Regions from separate parts of the Clostridium fungisolvens genome, predicted to be linked through region 2. Evidence: riboswitches for the same ligand, from Rfam matches in the RefSeq annotation. Region 2 holds a riboswitch; each other region holds the start of a gene.
The links. Region 2 has a riboswitch for cyclic di-GMP ahead of bsdtw1_RS02920 (family 2 glycosyl transferase). Riboswitches for the same ligand answer to the same signal wherever they lie in the genome.
Positions count from the first base shown of each region.

Region 1: another riboswitch for cyclic di-GMP. It lies ahead of bsdtw1_RS22670 (DNRLRE domain-containing protein); the one in region 2 lies ahead of bsdtw1_RS02920 (family 2 glycosyl transferase).
Region 3: another riboswitch for cyclic di-GMP. It lies ahead of bsdtw1_RS23150 (ketoacyl-ACP synthase III); the one in region 2 lies ahead of bsdtw1_RS02920 (family 2 glycosyl transferase).
Region 4: another riboswitch for cyclic di-GMP. It lies ahead of bsdtw1_RS10865 (hypothetical protein); the one in region 2 lies ahead of bsdtw1_RS02920 (family 2 glycosyl transferase).

Region 1 covers NZ_BLZR01000002.1:58,524-64,926, reverse strand. The annotation lists gene bsdtw1_RS22675 (ABC-F family ATP-binding cassette domain-containing protein) at 1-908, shown strand, start outside; cyclic di-GMP riboswitch class I at 1,225-1,312, shown strand; gene bsdtw1_RS22670 (DNRLRE domain-containing protein) at 1,404-6,403, shown strand, end outside.
Region 2 covers NZ_BLZR01000001.1:766,491-772,893, reverse strand. The annotation lists gene bsdtw1_RS02930 (glycosyltransferase family 2 protein) at 1-816, opposite strand, end outside; gene bsdtw1_RS02925 (HEAT repeat domain-containing protein) at 813-1,967, opposite strand; gene bsdtw1_RS02920 (family 2 glycosyl transferase) at 2,027-4,180, opposite strand; cyclic di-GMP riboswitch class II at 4,232-4,313, opposite strand; gene bsdtw1_RS02915 (L,D-transpeptidase) at 4,543-4,926, shown strand; gene bsdtw1_RS02910 (MATE family efflux transporter) at 5,032-6,354, opposite strand.
Region 3 covers NZ_BLZR01000003.1:3,196-9,598, forward strand. The annotation lists gene bsdtw1_RS23145 (methyl-accepting chemotaxis protein) at 1-781, opposite strand, end outside; gene bsdtw1_RS23150 (ketoacyl-ACP synthase III) at 809-1,813, opposite strand; cyclic di-GMP riboswitch class I at 1,908-1,991, opposite strand; gene fusA (elongation factor G) at 2,836-4,932, shown strand; gene bsdtw1_RS23160 (hypothetical protein) at 5,109-5,345, shown strand; gene bsdtw1_RS23165 (ROK family protein) at 5,535-6,403, shown strand, end outside.
Region 4 covers NZ_BLZR01000001.1:2,522,237-2,528,639, forward strand. The annotation lists gene bsdtw1_RS10860 (spore germination protein) at 1-17, opposite strand, end outside; gene bsdtw1_RS10865 (hypothetical protein) at 482-2,452, opposite strand; cyclic di-GMP riboswitch class I at 2,598-2,681, opposite strand; gene bsdtw1_RS10870 (TIGR04540 family protein) at 3,159-3,395, shown strand; gene bsdtw1_RS10875 (carboxylesterase/lipase family protein) at 3,473-4,957, opposite strand; gene bsdtw1_RS10880 (HD-GYP domain-containing protein) at 5,259-6,245, opposite strand; gene bsdtw1_RS10885 (SDR family NAD(P)-dependent oxidoreductase) at 6,355-6,403, opposite strand, start outside.

The DNA of each region.
Region 1 (6,403 bases), on a different contig from region 2:
TATTACTTAGAGATGATAGAGTAGGAATAATAGGACCTAACGGAATGGGTAAATCCACTTTAATAAATATAATAAGTGGAAAGATTAAGCCAGATAGCGGAGATGTTGAAGTTGGTGAAACAGTTAAGATAGGTGCATTCTCTCAAGAAACTTATCATATGGATGATTCTTTAAGAGTTATAGATTATATAAGAGAAGGTGCAGAATTTATATCCAATGAAGAAGGATATAAGTTAAGTGCATCACAAATGCTTGAAAGATTTAAGTTCCCACCAGCAGATCAATGGACTCCAATATCAAAACTGTCAGGTGGAGAAAAGAGAAGACTATATCTACTTAGAGTTTTAATGGAAGCACCAAATGTTCTTATATTAGATGAGCCTACCAATGACCTCGATATAGAGACCCTTACAATATTAGAAGACTACTTAGATGAATTCCCTGGTGCAGTTATATCAGTATCCCATGATAGATACTTCTTAGATAGAATGGCAACTAAGATATTCTCCTTTGAAGGCAATGGGAAGGTAGATCAGTACACAGGTAACTACACTGACTATAAAGAAGATAATAGACAAAAAGATATCAACAGTTCAGAAGAAAAGAATAAGAAAACTGTTGATAAAAAAGCAGAAGCTGTGGATAGTAATCAAGGTAAGAAAAAAGAAAGAGCATTAAAGTTCTCATTTAAAGAGCAAAGAGAGTATGACGAAATAGATGAGATTATAGCAGGAATAGAAGAAAAGATAAGCGAACTAGAAGCTAAGATAAATGCAGCTAGCACAAACTATTCTCTTCTTCAAGAACTTATAGCAGAAAAGGAAGAAACAGAAAAGCTTCTAGAAGAGAAGATGGACAGATGGGTTTATCTAAATGATCTTGCTGAGAAGATAAATGAAGGTAAATAATATATAAAGACTAGCAATAATGTGGTTTTACATACACATTGTTGCTAGTCTTTTAATTTGGCATATGATGCTAAAAATAATGGACTAACAAGATGTCAATGGAGTCACAGTGAATCATAAAGTTTCATATGAAAATATAACAAAACTGATTACATATAAAAGAAGATATCTACACTATTAGTAAACTAACTATTAATAAATTATTAATAAATACGATTATTAAATTATGGATTAAATGTAAATTAGTAATTGTATGGGAAAAGTATTACAATTGTTAAAGCATTATTCCATAAGTGGATGTATATTATTAAAAAACCATAGATAAAGGCAAATTTATTGAAAGATAAAGACGCAAAGCTACGGGCCTAAGGTATTTTAAATACTAAGGTAGCCGGGTTACCTAAGTGGTATATTTCATTTATATATTCTATGAAATCTATTCACATGTCTAAAATTCAATATGCTCATATCTATGGACTTATTAGGGGGTGTAGGATGAAAAGAAACATTCTAATAAGGGCCATATGTATCTTTTTGATTTTCTCTAATTTACTTTTTTCTTCAAATGATGTACTCGTATATGCCGCTGAAAACTTAGCAAAGCAGCCGCAAAAGGGAGAGTATTACGGTAAGGACATCAACAAAGAAGCTGAAAAAGTAAGTTCTGTAAGTCAGACTGACAACAAGTCTACGAAGGCTCTTAGGAAACCAAGTGTAACTAAATCAAAGAAAGAAGAAACTTATACTAAGGATAAGGAAGTAGTAAGCAAAAGAACAGCTAATAGTAAGACTTATAAGCTGGATAAAAAAACAGAAGTACAACAAATCTTCTTTGATAAGGTCAACTTTAAAGATGAGAAGGGAAACTACCAAGAAGTAGATAATACTCTAAACCTAAATAGTAGTGGCGGATATTATGAAAATAAAGCCAATGACTATAAGGTAAACCTTCCAACTGAAATTACTAAGGACAAAGGTATAGCAATACAAAAAGGGAAAGTCTCTATCAACTTGTTTCCTATGGAAGGAGATTTTTCTAGAAGTGCAGCTGCAGAAAACTCAGTTTTATATAATGATGTTTTCGATGGTGTAGATTATCAATATACTGCAAATTCAGATAGTGTTAAGGAAGACATTATACTTAATCGCTATGTTGACAAATCTACCTTTAAATATGCAGTTAGCACCAAGGGATTAACGCTTAAAGAAGAATTTAATTCAATAAGAGGATATGAAGCAGGTAAACAACAACCTACGGTTATACTAAGTGCTCCTGTTATGACTGATGCTTCTGGAAAAACAAATAATAACTTAACTATAAAGCTAGAAAAGAAACTGTTTGGTAAAGATATTATTACTGTGACAGTAGATGAAAACTGGCTTAAGGCACCAGAGAGAGCTTATCCAGTAAAAATTGATCCTGATACTGGTTTTGTTAATTCAGAGATCAATGTAACCTGTGCTGAAGAAAATGCACCTAATACCAACACGTTGAATAACGGTTATAGCTATGTTGGAACGGATGATGGTGTGAAATCAGGGAATAATTCAAGTATAACAAATGGATTCCAGAAAACTAGGACTTATCTTAAGTTTGATGTTAATGCTAAGGTTCCTAAAGAAGCTACAATTACATCAGCAACTCTTGAGATGTTTCAATCTACTTCCTTTGGAAATAATGACAGAGAAGTTGGTTTGTATAGTGTTGATGATAGCTATGATATAACTAGATTAACTTGGAATAACCAACCGAAGAATAAAACATATTATTCTTCTGCAATGGTAACGCCTAATGCGCATGCTGTTGATTTTGATATTAAGCAAATAGTAAGTGATTGGGTAAATGGGAAAGCAAACAACGGAATACTTTTGCAATATCTAAATGAAACTCAACAATGTGAAGCTTTTTCAACAGATAAAAATGAATATACAACTCAGAGACCATCGATTAAGATATTCTATGAATTTGTAGATGGTGTAGATACTAACATGCCTTTTGGCGCACCAAATATAAACTTAAGACCAATTACTGAACACGATAGTGAAGGAAGTCTTAAAGTTGATGGAATCTCTATAGATGGATTAGTAAAGCCAACCTCTACAGTAAACTACGAGTTAGATGTTGAAAATCCAGATTTTAAAGGAAGTGCAGAGGCTAGCTATATCTACAAATATCCTGATGGTGCTATGTACTCCAGTCTTTTCCCTAAAGCTTATGTGTATAAGGGAAAGGATAGTAACTGGCAGGCAGATAAAATACTGACACCAAAGCTTAATCAGCTTTATAGGATTAAAGCTACTGCAACCTTAGATGGACAAACTAGTGACACAGGCTATAGTGATTATTTTCAGATTTATCAAGTTCAAGCTAAGGACACTATACCTTACATAGCAAGCTTTTATGGTGTTCCTAATTCTGTGATAATGAGTGATAACAAAGTTGGAGATACACTGCTTGTGGAAGGAAACACTCTTTTCATAAGAAATCCTAAGAAAAATGCAGGTAAGCCATATACACCTCCATCTTTAACGGATGCGAGAAAAAAAGAGATAGATAGTGCACTTATGGGAAGAAAGAAGCATTGTATTTATGGTTTCGAGCCAATAAACTTGCTTACTGGTAACTTCTTATATGAAGCTGATGATGCTAGTGCAACTGATTTTAATGGAGATTTCTCCATAAAAAGAACCTATAATGCAATGGAAGAAACCCATGACGGATATTTTGGAGTGAAGTGGGACTTTAACTTTAACAAGTCTTTATCAGCACTAGCAGATGGAACTATAATATTCAGTCAAGGTGACGGAAGCACTATTTACTATAGAAAAGGCAGTGATGGAAGCTATAGTGGACCTGTAGGAGAAAACCTAAAGCTTTCTTTAGTAAATGATGATAGTAGAAAAAATATAGGATATCAAATAACTGATGGCATAACCACATACCTATTTAACAAGATGGGGCTTTTAGATTCTCAAATTGATGAAAAAGGCAATACTACAAAGTTAGCATATAATGAAGACTACAAGCTAACCAGCATAACTTCACCTTCTGGAAAGATTTTTGGAATAACTTTAAGTGATGAAGGTAGGATAAGTGCAATAACACTGCCAAATCAAAGTGTTTTAAAGTATAGCTATGATGGAAATGGAAATTTAGTTTCTTATATAGATGCTAACGGACATGAAACTAAGTACCAGTATGATGAGAAGGGAAGAATGGTATCCTTCACTGATGCTAAGGGAAATAAATCTGTGGTTAACACTTACGATGATCAAAATCGTGTTACTGTTCAAGAAGATGCTCAAGGTAAGAAAATATATATAAGTTACTACGATGGATACAGTGAAACAACAGATGCTAACGGTAATAAAACACAATATTACTATGATTCGCAGTACAGAATAACTAAAACCGTAAAGCCAGACGGAACTGTAGAAACCTTAAGCTATGATAACAATAATAACGTAAAATCCTCTACAGATGCTTTAGGACACACTACTACTTATGAGTACGATGGCAGAGGAAACAGGCTTAAGGAACATAGATTTGATGGGAAAGTTAAGACCTTTGAGTATGACAGTAAGGATAATCCTATATCAATTACTGACTTTGAAGGAAATACTACTACAATGACCTATGACGGCAATGGAAACCTACTAAAGGTTACTGCGGCGGACCAGTCTACTTATGAATATACTTATAATAGCAATAACCAAGTAGCTACAGTAAAGGACCCAACAGGTAAGACTTATAAATACGAATATGATGGAGCCAATGTATCAAAAGCTACTGATGCAAAGGGAAATGTATATAAGTATTATTATAATGCTATGGGTAAGGTTATATCTGTAGAAGATCCACTAGGTAAGATAACTAGAATATCTTATGATGGTAAAGGCAATGAATTAAGCACCATTTTACCAGACGGAGGAATTGTAGCCTATACTTATGACGCTAATGATAACAAGGATTCTGTAACTGATGGTAACAAAAATGTATCAAAGTTTGAATATGATAACCTAAATAGAGTAATTAAATCTATAGATCCTTTTGGCAATATAACTACCTATGCTTATGATGCCAATGGTAATAATATAGAAGAAAAAAATCCGGCAGGATATACGAAAAGCTATCAATATGATAAGTTGAACAGATTAATAAAAGTTATAGACGGTGAGGATGGAGAGACAACTTACGAAAGAGATGCTTTAGGAAATATCCTCTCTGTAACGGATCCAAATGGCAACAAATCTGCCTATACCTATAATTATGCTGTAAACAAGGTAGAGAAAACTGTAGGACCAAAAGGACAGACTTTAGTAAATAAGTACGATGATGAAGGTAATCTATTAGAATTAACACTGCCTGATGGTAATGCTAAGAAGTATAAGTATGATAATCTATATAGATTAATACAGTTTACAGATACAAATGGAGTAGTGACAGATACTACTTATGATAACTTAGGTAGGATTTCCTACATGAAGGATAGCTTAGATAGAGAGTACTACTATAACTATGACGATAATGGAAATCTAATTAATACAAAGGACCCTTTAGGTTATATAGTAAGCTACACCTATGACGGAAGAAACCAATTAACTTCATTAACTGATGAAGAAGGGAAAATTACAAATTATAGCTACACTGATACAGGTAATTTAAAGGCTGTGACAGATCCACTTGGAAGCACAAAATCCTATGAGTATGATTTAAGTGGTAATTTAAAAGCCGAGATTTCACCTAATGGTGGTAAACAAATATATAATTACGATGGATTAAACAGATTAACCTCTGTTGAAGATCCTCTTAAAAATATTACCCAGTATGTTTATGATAAGGCAGGCAATGTTGCTAAGATGATAGACCCGCTAGGTAAGGAAACTAATTATAAATATAATGGCAATAAGCTTCAAACAAAGATCACCGATGCCTTAGGCGAAGTTGTTCAGATGAAGTACGACAAAAACGGCAATTTGACCAGTATAGTATATCCAAATGGTGATACAGTAGCTATGTCATATGATGAAAGTAATAGATTAACTTCTGAAACTGATGCTGCTGGGGTTAAGAAAAGCTATACTTACGACATCATGAATAGACTAATAAGCCAAGAGGATACTGCAGGAAATAAGCTTACCAATGTATATGATGATAAGGGAAGACTTATAGAGCAGAAGGATGTAATTGGTAGAACAATAAAGTACAGCTATGATTTAGCTGGCAATATAACTGCCAAGGTTGGAACAGATGGCAACACAACTACCTATGTATATGATAAAAGAGATCGAGTAGTAAAGGTTACTGATGCAGAAGGCAAGATAACTACTATTACCTATGATGGATTAAACAGAGTAACAGGAAAAGTAGAGCCTGAAAATAAAAAATATCAGTATCAATATGATGCTGTAGGAAACCTTATTAAAGCTATAGATCCACTAAACTATACAACTTCCTATGCTTATGACAAAAATCAAAATCTAACAGAAGTGAT
Region 2 (6,403 bases):
CACGTACCCCCCAGCCTCTATAACTACATCTTTTCTAAAGGCACCAAAGGCTCCCGATATAATAAGAAGACATCCCAAAGCATTCCATCCCATTCTACCAGTTAAAAAGGCTCTTAGATACTCTATAACTTGAAACATTGCCAGATTGTTTTTAGGTAATCCTATAGCTCTTACCTTTCCTTGCTTTATATTACTGCCATTTGCTATTCTTACGATTCCACCCACTGCCACAGTCTCTTTGTCTTCAATAAATGGCATTATAACTCTGACCAATGAATCGCTTTCAAGCACTGAATCAGCATCTATTGATGTAAATACAGGATACTTAGATATGTTTATTCCAACGTTAAGGGCATCAGCCTTTCCTCCATTTTCTTTATCTACAAGAGTTAAATTAGGTATATCTAAGTTTTTATAGATTCCATTAACCTTTTTTGTCTTTATCAAATATCTTACTGGCTGGTTTATTTCATTTAATCCATAAGCCTCAACTATCCTTTTAAAGGTTTCATCCCTTGATCCATCATTCACTACTATTATTTCAAAAGATGGGTAGTTAAGTGATAAAAGCGATTTTATACTATCTACGATTGTTTTCTCTTCATTATATGCAGGTACAAGCACCGATATTGGTATCATATTTGTTGAGCTTGTATATTTCTTGTAATCAGAATAATGCATCTTTCTAATGTAGTCATATAGACTAAAGGCTGACAATACTAATTGAATAAAGTATATTGAGTTAATAGCTAAAACATAATATAGTACAAAATTATTAAAATCTATAATTATCTCTTTTATTATGGTTAAGTTCATACTACAGCCTCCTCGTGTTTAGAATTCCTATACTTGTTTATTTGACTTACTAATTCCATTCTTTCTGGCTCATTTGAATTCTCAAATAATTGAACTCCATTTTGAGAATTTTCTATAGCTGAAATAATAATATCCTTTGCAAACTTATCTTCACCTTGAAATACATATGATATTATGTTTATTCCATTCTTATGGTTAAGTATAGCTGTGGCTGAGTTGTATCTTACATACCACTGTGCATCTGTTAGTGAATTAGCTAATGGTGTGAGCACTTTGTCACTATCAAAGTTACTCAGAATTTTCGCAGTGACTGCTCTTACTTCCCATTCACTATCTTGTAAGAGACTTATTATTGTATCAAGATAAACTTCATCTCCCATACTTCCTATAGCCTTTACTGCAGAAATTTTTAGTTCTTTATTTTCACTGCATAGATATTTTGAAATATCTTCGTTAAGTATCTGATATTTTAAATTACCGGCTGACTTTATGAATACGGAAGCCATGAAACTATTATCTGAATTGATCATATATCTATAAATCTTTTCTTTGTCACCTTCGAAAGTATCAACTACTTCAATTAAACTTCTCTCACTTAAAATTATTGCTGAATCTATATCTTCGAAAGCCTTTATAAAAGAATCTTCATCTCCTATTTTGGCAAGTGCTAATAAAATATTATATTTTAAATCACTATTTGAAGTATTTACTTCATCAAGTAGGGCTTTAATAGCTTGTTCGCCTCTCAAATCCCCTAAGTTTTTTGCAGCTAATGCCTTATGAAAATAATTTCTATTTTTTAAATTTGCAATTTCATATTTTATAATATCAATGCCTTCGCATATTTTAGTTAATTTACTAAAATAGTTTTTATCTTTATTTTCAAAATGATAAAGCATTCTTTCTTCAATTATTCCTCTTTTATCTTTATCCTTACTTAATACTTTAATCTGTTCCAAGTTATTATAATTTAGTCCTTCGGCTGTTATTCCACTGACGATAGAATCAATAAGTGGTATTATTTCTTGTGCATGTTTATTTAATTTTTTATTTTTATATAATTCTATAACTTTTTCATAAAATATATAGAAATACAGTAATACTATTATTATTGAAAAAAATCCTATTGATATATATACATATTGATCCATAATAACCTCCCTCAAATTTTAATGTAAATGTAATAATGATTTAAAGCTTGAAACTGATTCTAATATCCTATAGATTTAAATGCATCTTTTATAATGTTATATGAAAGTTTAAGCCTTTCGTGATAAGTGGGTGTTTCCCATTCCTTCCAGCTATATAATTTCATTTCACTATTATCAACTACCTTATTGTCCCTAATTAAAATTCCACCTTCATATAATCCATCTATTTTTAACGGAGCTATATCTTTTTTCTCATAAAAATTATCCATGATCATTTTTGAAGAAGGATCCATAACATTTAATAACTGCCAAGGTATCCTAATCTCTATCTTATCTTTGTTTACAGAAAAATCCGTTAAAGAGTTGAAATCCTTATTCTTTGGATTACCGTCTCCTTTAACAAGTTTTCCTGTTTCATACTTTTCTAAGGGAATTGATTTGTTGTCCTGTGGAAGATACAGCTGCCTATTTAAACAAAGGTACATAGGATTAAAGATTCCTGTATCTTTCTTCTCATAAGTTGAATTCTTATCTATCATAGAAGTACCATCTTTCTTAAGTGCCTTGTACGCGTACATATAATAGAAAGAATCATAATAAGCATCCACAACTATCCTAGATCCTGCTTTTTTATCTAAAGCTATTATCATATCTGTAGGTCTTTTTAGTTCTATGTTTAAGTCTTTATATTTTAAGTTACCTGACTTTGGGGTTATATCAATTGGAATAAGTAACTTATCCTCATCAAAATTAAAATTTTTAACGTCTGCCATAATATATAGATATTTTTCATCACTTTTAGTATATATCTTCATATTATCATCGCTTATTATAGGCTTATCCTTCTTCCAATCTGATACATCACCATCAACATAACATATACTTTCCTTATTTCCAGGGTCAAAAGCTAATATCCCAAATTCCTGCTCATTTGTCTGTGTATTGGACCAGTAAGCTCTTCTATCAGCTATATCAAGATCCATATTGTTCCATGTTCTTTTAAACCATTCGTCTTGCCAGGTGAATATAAGTCCTCCAGCATATCCTTCATCATATATATCCTTAAGCATAGCTACATCCATTTCCCCTTGACTCTTTTCATCTAAGTTCCCTTGATTGTACCCCATATAAACACTTCTATGCGCCATTCCCCTTGCTGCAGGAACACCAAATTCGGCAACTAATACAGGAACTGTATGTTCTTTAATTAAGTCTTTTAAATATGCCTTATAAGTATCTACTTTACCATTTTCATCTTTAAAGCTTGAATATTCATGTTGATAATTCATAGAATCTGGATAATACGGATATATATGATAAGCTGCAAAAAGCCCTGATTTAAAAGTGTCTTTCTTCTTTATATGTTCCGTATTAACCTCAGCCATATCTTCAGTCTCCAATGGTTCATTTGGATGCTTTAACACATCTGTTGTAACCCAATTAGTGAAACTCACAGGCCTTTGCATTTTATATTTTTCAGTCTCATATTGTATTGCATAATCTCCTGACTCACCTAAGAAAATTTCAAAAGGAGAAGCTTTTTCAGTATATAAGAACTTACCATTATAATCGCTTATATTCTTATTAATAGCATTAGTGTTATTTACAAGCTCAGGGTCCCACTCAATTCCTAGTATCCATCCCATAACATAAGGGGATACCTCCTTTGTATAATTACCACTAGCATACCCACTTTTAGCCGATAGTTTTGCATTTCCATGAATTATATCTACAAGCGTCTTTATATCTTCTTTGAATCCATTCTTAATCTTTGGGTTATGTGTATTTTTAAATTTTTTTAGATCATCTTCATTTGCCCAAACCCCTTGAAAAATATATAATGGTTTTATTGCAGTCCTATTATATTCATATAAAGCATCATAGAACTCTGGTTTAAGAATTGTATATACTCTTATAGTATCTGCATTCATGGCTGAAATCTCCTTAAACCATCTCATATACTCATCCTTAGTTATTGCTAGTTCCCCTGGATAAGCGCCTGGTTTAGCAGCTCCTATATTTACTCCTTTAATAAAAGATTTCTCCCATTTCCCATACTTGTATATATAAAAAGACTTACTATCAACCTTTGCTATATAAGAAACTCCATTCTCCTTATATATAGATACTTGATTCCTAACTAAAAACAAGTACTTATATCCTAAAAAAAGTAGCAAGATCGTAATGATTGAAAATATTATAAACTTCTTCAATTTTATCCCCCTCAAAATTTCCAAAAAACTCAAAATGCAACCGACCTACTATTATAAGTTGGCCGGTTGCACTACTCGCTCACCATATACAAAGTGCCCAATTAAGTATATAGATCAAAGCCTCCACTATTAAAATATAAATTCTAGCAGTACTCCATTCATTGATAGATGTACTTAATCAATAATAACTATTAACTAATACATATATATACATAATATCATAAATTATTCCTACTTTCCTATATTTTTTAATTAATTTTATATAGATGAACTACTTCGTAATCCATCTATAACTTATATTCACTCAATTTTACTAATCATAATAATATATTCTATATTAATTATTATTTTTTAGGAGTTTTATGTTTGATTATCCATTCTCTGATGACTATTTTCAATATTACAGGGCAATTTATAGCATCACAATTAATACGGAAGCCCATACACTAACTTTATTTAAGTCTGGTAACTTTTTCAAATCCTATACAGTTGCAGTTGGAAAATCTTCTACCCCTACTCCAAAGGGAACTTTTAAGATAATAAATAAAGCTATAAATCCAGGTGGTCCTTTTGGTGTAAGGTGGCTAGGACTGGATGCACCTAATGGTGATTACGGCATCCACGGAACTAATAATCCTGCCTCCATAGGCAAAAATGTGTCAAATGGTTGTATTCGTATGTATAACAAAGATGTACTGGAGTTATCAAGCTTAGTACCTTTAGGTACGGTTGTAAAGATCGTTTAAAAATAGTATATTAATACAACCTTGAAAAAAGTCTAAATTATATTGATTTTCGTTTTACCAATATAATTTAGACTTTTTTAGTTTTATATCTATATACGATTCAAATTAGCTTTTCTTTATATTCTTTATAAAGAAAGGCACCTCATAACTTAGCATTACAATCCATCCAAGACCACAACTTAATGCTATACCTGCAACTCCAAATCTTGGAGCAAAAATGTAAGAGAAAATTACTCTTCCAATCATTTGTACAAAGGTTGACATTAATGTTATCTTCAAATCACCCATTCCCCTAAAGTACCCTTGTATTCCATTTGTCCAACTAGGTAGTAAATAGAAAAATGCCATCATTTCAAGATACATTACTCCCATATTTACAACAGCATCATCGCTGCCATTGATAAAGAGCTTCATTATGCTCCTTGATCCTAAAAAAATCACTGCACATATTATGAACCAGTAAATAGTTTCTAACTTTAGTCCTGTCCATAAGCCTGGCTTAATACGATCATTTTTCTTAGCCCCTCTATTCTGAGCCAAAAAAGTAGTCATTGCTTGAGCTATACTTTGTTCTGGCATAAAAGCAAAATCATCTACTCTATTAACTGCATTAAAGGCTGCAATAGCTTGTACGCCTAATGGGTTCACTGCACCTTGAACCAATACTTTTCCTACATATAGACACGTTTGCTGCATTGCAGTAACCCAACTATAATTTATTGTACTTCTAAGTAAAGCTTTATCTAGTATAATTTCTTCTCTTGAAAAACGTAAAAGTGGAACTTTTAAATATATATACACAATACAAAAAACACTAGAAAACATTTCAGCTGTAACTGTAGCTATAGCTGCTCCTTCTACTCCCATATGAAAAAACTTTAGAAATATTATATCCATTACCACATTTAAAATAGATGAAATCATTAGAAATTTAAGTGGTGTTTTTGAATCTCCAATACTTCTTAAGGTTGCTGCAAAAACATTGTATAAAAAGGTGAAAATCAGTCCAAAGAAGATTATTCTTAAATAAATAGTAGCATCTGGAATAAGTTCTTCAGGAGTTCTTATTAATCGCAAGATTGGTTTAGTAAATGCCACACAAAAAATAATTATACATGAAGTGAAGATAAACCCACCAATCATTGTAGTTGAAACTTCCCTCTTAAGCTTCTTAATGTTTCCAGATCCAAAATATTCGCTCATTAAAACAGATGCTCCCATGCAAATACCAATTATTAAAAACATAACTATATTCATAATAGGATTGGCAGTTCCCACTGCAGCTAGTGCTTTAGTTCCTACGAATCTACCTACAAAGATAGAGTCTGCTGCATTGTAAGTAAGTTGAAATAAATTTCCAAGAATCAATGGTATTGAAAAGCTAATCAAATGCCTAGGTATATTGCCTTTTGTCATATCTGTAGTCAAGATTTGTCACCGTCCGATCACGTTATAATTTTTCTATAATTATTTATAG
Region 3 (6,403 bases), on a different contig from region 2:
CATTCTTTTGAGAGTTATTTAACATGTGGTTTGCATCATTATTAATATCGTTACTTAAAGAGGCTATATATTGAAGAGATTTTGCTTCTTGATCAACAGCTGTTGATAAGGTAGTACTTGAATTTAATAGCATCTCTGAGAACTCACTTATTTGAGAGAATAAATTAAAGATATGTTCATTTTTTTCTTTTATATCTTTTTCATTATTACTTATATCTTTAAGTAATAATGAAGAGAAATATGTAAAAATATATATAGCAAAAGAAGTAAGGGTTATCACAATTATTCTAATAATTATTTCTCTTAAAAAAACTTGGTTTTCAGGCAGTAAATTTGAATTACTAAAGAATATATACACTTGTGATAGTACGCTAGCTCCCACTGAAATAAGAGTTAGCTTGTGATCAAATAAAAGTGCACTTAATAGTATGAAGTAGAATACTACTATCCATAATTCCTTAGATGGAACCATCCAAGCCAAATAAATATAGTTTACATAACATATAATCACTAAGCTAGCTTTTAAAAAAGTTAACCCTCTCTTCCATGATTGGGCATCCTTCATAGCCCATTTGTATCCTAATCTAAAAAGTATAACCTCAAATAAGGTTAGAGCCATTAAAATATATAATGAGCTCCAACTTATTTCAGGATATAAATTCATTGCCTTCATACCTATAAATAATGTTCCTGCCATTAATGCACTAACAGAATATATTATTAATACAAATTTTAATGTTTTTTTCTGAAAGTCAATTATACTACTTGATAAGGCTTCCATTCTTATCCCCCTGTTTCTAAAAATTAATTACCATTTATAGATTAGAGAAGACATAGTGTAACCAGCTGCAACAGAACAAAATATTAGAATATCCCCTGACTTAAAACCTTCAATAGATAATTTATCATCTAGTGCCATGATTGGGCTTGCACAACCAGTATAGCCATATCTATCACCGATAAATATAGCCTTAGATTTATCTACACCCAGTTTTTCAATAGTTTGATACAGATCATATTTAGAGAATTGTGATATAAAATAATGAGAAACTTGCTTTGGAGTAAGCTTATAATCTCTTAGTAAGGAGCTTATAAGTTTAGTCCATTCATCAGAAAGAAAACTAAAATCGAAAGGATCCCATTTTAATCTTCGATCATAATTTGAAGTTTTTTCATCAGTTATTTTTGACAAACCACAATTAGGAAATCTTATATTTTCATTATAACTATCATCAGTGAATACCCTAGAACCTAAAAATCCTCTTTCTTCCTCCTCTTCTACAATTTCAAGTATAATAGCTGCAGCTCCATCTGATATACCTTGATAAACAACTAAATCATCTTCTCTAGAAAATGGTAACATGTTCATTGAACCTAATACAAGAATTCTTTTATATTTATCGTCTAATTTTAAAAATCTTGAAGCAATGTCGATTGCTGTAAGCATACCTATACAATCATTATTTATATCAAAAACATTTGTAGCATTTTCTGCCTTTAGTTCATTTTTTATAATTAGCGCACAACATGGTGTAAGAAATTCAGGAGTATCTGATGCTGATATTATTGCATCAATATCTAATGGGGTAAGATTACTTCTTTCTAAAGCCACTTTTGCAGCTTCCACCGCCATTGTAATGCTTGTTTCGTCTGGAGAAGCTATAGTTCTTCTGTCTCTTCCCATTTTCTCCATAAGTCCTATTGCATGATTTTCCGTTCCAAATCTTTTATAGTGTTCTATATAGTAATCGTTATATAGTGTCTTTTCAGGATGATAACTTCCTACTCCTTTTATTATTACGTTTTTTACCATAATATCTCCTCCGTATAATTAAAATTTTTAATTTAAAATAATATTAAAAATAAAAATGGACAAATTAAAACTTGTCCATTTTTAATCTAACAAACTTAGTAGCCTGGCAATCATAAATCAAATTCTTAGATCCATAGCTTTGCGTCCCAACCTTTCGATAGGTTTGCCTTTATTAAGTAAAAATAGATAACATTATTAATATAAGGATTTGGGTAAAATTACTAATTACGACTATTTTACCAAAGATTACACAAAATGTACATAAATACACAAAAAATTAACATTTAATTCAATGCATGTTATTTTTAAATAAAAAATTTTAAATATAAGGTATAATTTATAGATTTATTCCAATAATTAGTTATATAGAAAATGTTTTCAGAATTTTTTGAAAATAAGAAGGATAATAATTTAAGGAAGAGAATATTATTTATTATAATAATATAAAAAAGGTATGAATACATTTATTAGTAACTAATTCTATTTTATTCTTTATGAATTTATAACTAAATTATATATGAGGATAATTATCCGAATACACTAAGACATAATATAAGTTAAAGAATAAAAAAGAAGAATATGCCGCCTGTAAGATTCTTCACATACGCTTAAGAAAAGGCAGATGCGCAAAAAAATTTACTAAAGAAGATCGCTTTAGCGAATTTTTTACAAGCGATATAAAGGTTGAATACTTTATAGGATTATCCCGTCATATGATACACAACATCTATAAAATTAAATCTATCAATTTAACTTTCAACACATTAATATTAAATCGTTTATATTTACCATTAATACATTCTGTTCAAAAAGAAAATATTTTTAGCTTTGAAAATCTTTAGCTAGTTGATATGAGTTTTTTTAGTTTCGGTAAGATATTAAAAGATAAGTACAGTATCTTGCAAAATAAATCTCAAAAAGATATCAATCAACTACTGCTTTATATACAGCTAAAGTCTAAATTTTAATGGAAGGTAGGTGAATATCTTAACTTTATAGATTATGAAGTTAAGATAAAATGTATGAAAGACTATAAAACTGATAATCTAAGAAATGTAGGTATAATTGGACATAGTTCATCAGGGAAAACAGCCCTAGCAGAAGCTTTATTATATTATACTAAAACCATTGATAGATTAGGAAAGATAGAAGAAGGCACAACTACAAGTGACTATGATGTTGAAGAAAAAAAGAGGGGAATCTCTTTATCTGCTTCTGTTATTCCATTTGAATGGAATGATAAAAAGATAAACCTTGTAGATATTCCTGGTTATTTTGACTTTGTAGGTGAAGAAATACAAGGGATTAGAGCTATAGATGTTTCCATGATTGTAGTTTGTGGTGCCGCCGGAATACAGGTTGGTACGGAAAAGGCATGGGAATATTGCAATAAGATGAAGTTACCTAGAGCATTTTTTATAAACAAGTTAGATAGAGAAAACTCAGATTATGATAAAGTATTAGCTGATCTAAAGAGTAAATTTGGTATAACAGTAGTTCCAATACAATATCCAATTGGAAAAGAAAGCGAATTTACAGGTGTAATAGATGTAATAAAAAGAAAAGTTAAGGTTCATGATAGAAAGAATAATAAAGTTGAATTAAAAGAAGTTCCAGAGGAATATTTAGATAAAGTTCAAGAGTGTAAGCAGATGATTATGGAAGCTGTAGCTGAGACTGATGAAGAGCTTCTAGATAAATATTTTAGTGAGGGAGAATTAACCGATGAAGAGATATATAGAGGGTTAATTAACGGGTGCTGTACTGGAGAGATAGCTCCAGTTATGTGTGGTAGCTCACTAGAAGTAATTGGTATGGGAGCGCTTATTGAAGATATAGTTGGTTGTTTCCCTTCTCCAGATAAGATGGTGAGAAGTGGATATAAAAAGTTAAACGATAACAATAATCCTGTTAAGATAGATGATGAAAAGCCTTTTTCAGCTTTCGTCTTTAAAACTGTAGCTGACCCTTTTGTAGGAAAGTTGTCTATATTTAGAGTGCTGACAGGAAAGGCTGTGGCTGATTCTATAGTATATAATTCCTCTAAGGAAAGAAATGAGAAGATGGGGAATTTATATTTCTTAAGAGGAAAAAATCAGATGCCAACAAAAGAAGTTACTGCTGGGGATATAGGTGCTGTAGCTAAGCTTCAGTATACTGCAACTGGTGATACAATTTGTGATAGCAATAATAAGGTGATATATGAGCCGATGGAATTTCCAGATCCAGTTATATCTATGGCTGTACTTCCTAAGAGTAAGGGTGATGAGGATAAGATATCATCGGCACTTACAAAGTTATTAGAGGAAGATCCTACGTTTAGGGTATCTAGAGATGTAGAAAATGCAGAAACTATAATTTCAGGGGTTGGAGAGACGCATCTTGATGTTATTGCATCTAAATTAAAAAATAAGTTTGGCGCAGAGGTTATTCTTCAAAATCCAAAGGTGCCATATAGAGAAACTATAAAAGGCATTGCTGATGTACAAGGCAAGCATAAAAAACAATCTGGCGGACACGGTCAATACGGCGATGTAAAGATTAAATTTGAACCTAGAAATGATGGCTATGATGAACTTCAATTTGTAGATCAAGTAGTAGGAGGAGTTGTTCCGAGAAATTATATACCAGCTGTAGAAAAAGGGCTTAAAGATTGTATACTGCATGGAGTTTTGGCTGGATATCCAGTTATAAGATTAAGGGCAACCTTACATGATGGTTCTTATCACCCAGTGGATTCTTCAGAAATGGCATTTAAGATTGCAGCATCTTTAGCTTACAAAAAGGGTGTTGAGATGGCAAAGCCAATCTTGCTTGAACCAATAATGCATTTAGAAGTTATGGTTCCAAGTGATTATATGGGTGATGTTATAGGAGATATAAACAAAAAGAGAGGAAGAGTACTCGGTATGGAGCCTGTAGATGGAATGGAAAAAGTTACAGCTGAAGTTCCTATGGCAGAACTTTTCAAGTACGCTACTGATCTTAGATCAATATCTCAAGCTAGAGGAAGTTTTAGATGTAATTTTGAAAGATATGAAGAGGTACCAGCTCTAGAAGCAGATAAAATAATAGAGAATTCTAAAAAGTTAAGAGAACTACGAAGTGAAGCTTTATAATATTAAAAAAATATAAAACTTAATACATGTTAAAAAAAGATTGAGTTAATATTAAGTATTTACTCAGTCTTTTTTACTGCATTAAGTATACTAAAATAAAAATTAATCAAACAAAGGAATATTAATCATATTTTTATCTATACTAATAGTAAAAACTTATATCTAGGGGGTTGCAAATGTCAGATTATAGAATGGATATTAGAGGAAGCATCGGACTTAGCGATTATAGCAATATTTATGATTATATTGGTGTAGTAGATAATAAAGATAACTTTACGATAACAGTAGATAATTGTGGAAATGAGAGCATACAAGTTATATGTAAGATGTTGTCAGATAGTGATTTTTACATAAAAGATCAGGGGTATGACAATCATGGCAGATACTATATTAATGCTTATAAGAATAAATAAGTTTAATTTTATGAATTTAATAGAAAATAATATTTTCAATATATACAATATTCTAATGAAAATTTAGGAATATTGTATAAATATTATAAGGTGATAAAATATACAATAATATTAATTGTATATATGTTATAATATTGTTGTAAAATTTTAAGAAAATTAGGTTTTATCTTAGGATATGGGGGGAAAATAATGAGTAACTATGTTATAGGTATAGACTTAGGTGGAACAAAAATCAGTACTGCCTTGTCTGATTTTAATGGAAACGTTGTAAGTCAATCAATAATCGCAACTGATGCACATGAAGGAGAAGCTGCAGTTTTAGGTAGAATAATTAAGACTGTGGAAGACGTTATAGAAAATGGAAAGGTAGATGTTGTTCAGGTTAAGGCAATTGGAATAGGATCTCCTGGTCCACTAGATGCTAAAACTGGAATAATAATAACTACACCAAACCTTCCTTTTAAGAATTTTGATTTAGTATCACCTATTAGAGAAAAATTTCAAATTCCAGTATACTTAGATAATGATGCTAATGTTGCTGCTATAGGTGAATTCATGTTTGGTGCAGCAAAAGGCACTGAAAATATGGTATACTTCACAGTTAGTACTGGAGTAGGTGGCGGAGCAGTACTTAATGGAAAGATATACAGAGGGAATACAAGCAATGCTCTTGAAATTGGACATGCTACTGTGGCACCAGATGGACCAAGATGTAATTGTGGAAATATAGGCTGTTTAGAAGCTACATCATCAGGTACTGCTATAGGAAAAAGAGCTAAGGAAGCTTTAGAAAGCAAAGTAGATACATCACTTAGAAAGTACAAAAGTGTAACTTCAGCTGAAGTTTTTGCTGAAGCAGCTGCTGGTGATGCAATATCACAAGATATAATAAATAATGCATTAAATTACCTTGGAATAGGTGTAGCTAATGCAATTTCTATATTTGATCCTGAAATGATCATAATAGGTGGAGGGGTATCAAAAGCAGGTAAGATAGTTTTTGATAAAGTTCAAGAAGTAGTAAATAAGAGATGCTTTAAGAATATGGCTGAAGCATG
Region 4 (6,403 bases), 1.8 Mb from region 2:
TTTGAAAAAGTGCTCACATCAAAAACACCTCGATATTTTAAATTTAAATATATTTTGTGTATTATTGATAATAATATTCTAATATCAATCTAGCATGTTATAGGTACATATTGTGAAGCAAAACAACGACTTTAATACACATCAATACTAATAGACTTTAGTGAATTTATATGTCCCATCCCCCCTACAAATAGTTCGTAATGTATCTTACATAAACATTACTTATCAAAAAATAACTATCAGTTAGATAAGTTAATGAAATCTAAGCACTTTGCTATTTAAACATAGTCACACTACAATACAAAAAAGCACTGGAGACAAAGAGCTCCAGTGCTTAAAGCTAACTCACATTTATTTTAATTACTTTAAAACTAATTCTTATACATTCACCTAATCCTTCAAACATTAGTTAAACACTGTGTTGTGTAAAACAATGAGAGTATTTTGAATACTCTCATTGTTAGATACCTAACCAGATGTTTTATCTGTGCGATGTTTTTATCTTAGATATGTTTCTTTTCATTAAAACAGTACTTCCCATTAATATAAGTATTAATGCAGCTAGCATTATACTGGTAGAGTCTATTATTGCACCAGTTTGAGGGAGTGTACCATTTATTTGAGCTATAGTATATTTACTAAAGTGACTAGTTTGAAAAGTAAATGTCATAGTTTCTTTATTATAACTTCCTCCTACATTCTCCCATGATTTAGTATTCTCATTATAATAGAAAGCAGAAAGTTTATTTATATCTAAATTTTTAATTTCATCATTTGTAAGCTTTACTGATATAGTTGCTTTTCCACTCTTAAAGATATGAATGTCTTTTACCTTTGTTCCATCATTTTTATACATTTCAAGACTAAAATCAAATAACTTCCCAATATCCTTAATTGAATTTAAGGAATCATCATTTTTTACAATTGCCTCTCTTAACTTAATATAGTCCCCGTTGTTTACCCCATTATAGTCTATAGTTGAAAAAGGAAGTACTAAACTAACATTATTTGCAGTAACCTTTACACTACCTTTTCCCCCATTGGTAGTTGCAGCATCAAACTTTGTTTCTACAGTTTGTACACTATTTGATAGTGTTGGAACTACTGTATTTTCAGTGTCTTTTGATATTTGCTTAGAATCTAATGTCAATACAGCATTTGCACCACTAACATCCACATTGAACTTTTCCTTATTAGTATATTGTGGAGTTGAACTATTGTTCGTAGTTGTACCACTGTTACTAGAACCTGTACTATTTGCTGAATTTGTTCCACTATTTGTAGTAGTATTTGTATTTTGATTATTAGTGCCACTGCTATTATCTACAGAATTTCCAGAAGTTTCTGGAATAGATATTGGTGTATATCCAAACCCTACTATGCCACAAGCAACTAAGTTTTTATCATCATAAACCTCTAGAGCTTTTAATCCACTATCAACGATATACTTTTTTATAAATTCATTACCTTCCAACTTGTAAATAACTCCATCTTGATTTATCCACACGTTTCCGTTAACATCACGCGATGAATAGGTATAGGTATCTGGAAACTTGAATTCCTTTTCTAATTCAAGAGTATCGCTATTAATTTTATACTTCTGGACTATTGCTTCTCCTTCAATAGTACTCCCATTAGAGCCAGTTACTAATTGCCTACCAACTAAAATTATTGAACTCTCAGTACTAGGATATACATTATATATAACCATAGGCTTAGTATTATTAATTGCATATTCTTTTACCAAACCATCTTTCGAAATCTTATAAACCTTATTATCTGTACCTGACTTAATTGATTTATTAAACCACAGGCTACCATCTATACTTTCCTTAAGATGCCCAAAACTATCATAGGTTTGTTCATCTTTTTGTAGCCTGATATCTTCATATGAAAATCCTTTATCATTATATATTATATTTTTTGTATTATTATATAATATTCTCCCATTAGAATCATATGTTGGAATATTGTGCTCATCAGCTTCATACCAAAATACACCATTTGAATCTATGACTATCTTATCTACATAAGCCTGTCCATCCCCGTACTTTGGAACTTCTTTTACATATTCCATTTTGTAAGTATTTAAATCAACTTTATATATTGAGCTTTTCTCATCTTTATCTGAAACTACATAAGCATTATCGTTATAAACGCCTATAAAGCTTAGATACCTTAAAAGATTAAAGTCATCTGATATTATATGCTTTTGTCCATTTTCTTCAACAAAAAATTTTATATTATTGTCAATGATAACTGCATTGTTAACAATAGTTTTATCTTTATATTGATAAACAAAATCTACAGTTTCTTTTCTCCTATCTAAAAATTGAGGAACAGATGAATTAACCTCTTCTGCCATCGCAACCTTTGGTACCCCAATACCAAAACTCAATTGCACTAAAAACATAACTAAGATAGCTATGCTTATGTTCTTTCTTTTTTTCATTTCAAACTCCCCTTACATTAAAAATAAGCTAAAAAAATCTATGGTATTAGTTTTTGAAGTTAAACACCCCCAAACAATTCCATAGATATAGACCGCTTACTTAATAAAAAAGTGAGTTTTTAGTAAAAGCATATCACTATACAATTTAGGTAACCCGGCTGCCATAGTCAATAACCTTAGGCCCGTAGCTTTGCGTCTCTACCTTTCAGTAGATTTGCCTTTATCTATGGTATATTTTATGTAGTATGTAAAATTATATCATAATATGACAAAATTGTGAAGAAAATATTACAATACTGTTAACTTTTTTGGATTGAAAAATTAATTCAATTTAATATATCACCTAACTACATATCACCTCATTTTAGCTTTCATCACTTTAGCATGGCTTGTTAATAATATTTATTTATATTTTCACTTTTATATTTTGTTTAATAAAATATAAAAGTGAAAATATCATATTAATTCTTTGTGTAAACTAATTAAGTCATCGGAAAATTAAATATTTAATTTCGACACCATGTTTTAACAGCTCCTAACTTTTTTAAATTTCACTAAATTAATCTTGATTTTTATTTGCAATAAACAGATAAACAATGTATCATATTTATGTAATATTTAAGGATATGTGGTGCGATAATAATCTTGTATTTATTATAGGTCTATTATTAGCAAATACATAATCTATATAAGAAGGAGTATAACAATGAAAGCAGTATACAAAAACCCTAAGGAATTAGCAACAAAGTTATTAGATGTAGTTGATTCATACAGAGAGGGCTTAACTACTTATGAAAAGTTTGAAAGTACTATTCTTACTCTAATAGAAAAGAACGAGGACAGAATATACAAGAATGGATTTATGCCTACAAAACTAATTAATGTTATAGGTGAAGATAGAAAAGCACTTATCGATGAAGTGGCAAGCAAATTAGATAAGTAGGATTTTTTCAAGGGAAGTAAGTTTAAAATTAAATTTTGAATTTACTTCCCTTTATTTACTACATAGGAAAATATATTTTATTCAGTGTATAGGTTAATATCTTTCCATACCTCATAATTTTTGTTGCTAGGATCCATAAGAATTCTATTATCTTCATTGAATATAAAAGTAGGCCGACTTTCAGCATTGTATTTAGGCCAGAAAACTTCTAAAGCTCTATTAGGATCACCACTTTTTGCAAAGTTTACCCAAGCAGTATGCATATCATCTCTAAGTTTATACATAATATCTTTTGACGTACCTTTCCAAAACCTACGTATAATTCCCCTTCCTAAATTATCCAATGCAATAGGAACCTCTACACCATGTACAGACTTTAATCCAAGTAATCTAGTTAACCTAGGAGCATAATCAAATCTATACATCCAAGTGTCATTGTAACCACTCTGCCAATCAGCCACTTTAATTGAATCAACTAAAAAAGCTCTATCTTTAGCCAATTCCTTCATTTGTTCATTTTGGGAAATTCCATCATATAACTGATGTAAGCTTTCAAGTTTATCAACACAGCGATTAATTTCAAGCATTTTTTCAACCTGTCCCCAGCTACTCGGAAACATTGTGTTCTCCAATTTTACAAACAAAGCTCCATCATCATGATTTGTTCCTATAATAAGCTTAGTTGCTTTTGCACATCCCTTTGAAATAGCATCTATTGGATGCTCAGGGATTAAATCGTCAATAACTGGTCCTGGCAAGAATATTCCTGGGTACAAGTTACAATTATTAAAAAGTAAATATTCTGCAGCGTATTTCATTTCATCTGCATGAAGAGTTTTTAATTTATACACTTCACCTGGAGCTATTTTCATTACATTCAAAAATAAATCCATATTAAGTTTTGTGGAATTGCGATTATGAACGCATCCAGGTATAGGACTTTCAGCAATGGCTTTATTAAACAACCCTTTTGCTTTTGGCGCTGCTAACATATTTATTACTGATGCAGCACCTGCTGATTCCCCAGCTATTGTAATGTTATTTGAATCTCCTCCAAAGGCAGCAATGTTTTCTTTAATCCAAGTAAGAGCTTCTATTTGATCAGCCACTCCGCAATTGGAATCAAAACTATCATCATATATACTAAAATCATAGAAACCTAAAACACCAAGTCTATAATTAAAGGAAGCATAAATCACTCCATCTTTCGCAAAATTAGTTCCATCATAGTTAGGATCTGAACATTCACCAATGCTATATGCCCCACCATAAATCCAGACAAATACCGGTAGATTATTTGCTTCTTGCGGTGCCCATATATTCAAGAACAAACAATCTTCACTGGCAGGAATATCTGTTAATTTTGTATCTAGAAATTGATGTGGTTTATTACCATGTTTTTTAGTTTTTTTTACTCCATCCCAAGGAACACATTTTTCGGTTCTTTTAAATCTTAATTTCCCAATAGGAGGTTTCGCATAAGGAATTCCAAACCATTTATTAATTCCCTCTTCATTAAAACCTTCTACTTTTCCGCATTTAGTCTCAACTACCAATCCCATTATACACACCACCTAAGCTTTTCTGTATTTGGATAATGCTTATAGGGTTAATCTTTCAATGTTAATATACACTGTCTGTTCAAAATATATTAATTTATATTTTTATAATCGCTATAAATTTAAAGGAAGGAACTTTTACACTATCTTAAAAGCTCCTTCCCATAATCATCCTAATGATTTTTATCTTTTCTTTATTTAATTTATACAGATGTACCTTTGCAACGAAATTTACATTTTTAAATTCTCCTCTAAGAACCCAGAATAGTTTTAAAAATGGATTTCATATTAATGTTGTACATCTTTATATAATAACTTCTTCGATAAAAAGCGTAAGATTTTCTGCTTCAATTAAATTGCAAAATTTATATCCTTCAGAATTTTTCACTACCAGCACCGGTCTAGTGGTTGCCCCCTTATTTTGCATAACTACTAATCCTGTAAGTCCATTATTAAGCCTAACTTGTAGTCCATTTGGATAACAGTATATTGAATGTAAAAAATCCTTATAAATCTCCTCGCTATATTTAGTTACTGCTTCTGTTGTAATTCTTTCTATAGCTACATGCGGTAGCATTGGGTTTTCTCCACTTATATAGTTAATATAGTCATTACATATACCAAGTATCTTAGCAAACTCATGTATTTTCTCACCAATAGCTCCAAACAGACCTGACCCATCTTCTCTTTCGTACATATAATATACAGCCATATATGTTGTTGACATTATTGATGGGTTTCTTTTTAATATCTCTTGTGCTTTTTTAACATGATGCTTATCATCTGTAAATAACTTACCTATATCATGAAGTAAAGCTGCAATACCAAGCTTTAATATTTTTTTCTGATCATATTTTTTTCTAATCCCAACCATTAGGCATAAAGTTGCAACATCTAAGGAATGGATTGCTAATCTAGAAATTTCATCATTTGGTACTAAATTACTTATCAACGCAGCATTTTCAGATAAGTTCATATTTTCCATAATTTCTTTAACAACTTGAGATACCTTAATTTCATTTATGTACTCTCTGCTCTTTGCGTCATCATATATTACCTTTAAAGCCTTTACTGCTTCAAACTTGGCCGGAGTAGCCAGTACTTCCTGTAAATCAAACTCATCATTTCCATCTTCTATATATACTGTAGCAACCCCTGTTTTTTTCAGCATAGAAATAGCACGAGAAGTTATCTTATTCCCTTTATTTAAATACATTATACCGCTTTCGGTATATATAGGATTCGCTAAAACCTCACCTATCAATTTATCACTGGCTAAAACTAGCTTCATATTATCACCTCTTTAAATACATCCATGTATTTATTAAGATACCATAAAATTCAGTGCATTTGTGAATTATATTAAATTTTTTTCTTGGTCAATATGTAAAATTTTACTTTTACAATAATCCTCTGGATTTAAATATCTCTTTTGTATAAGCCCAGAGC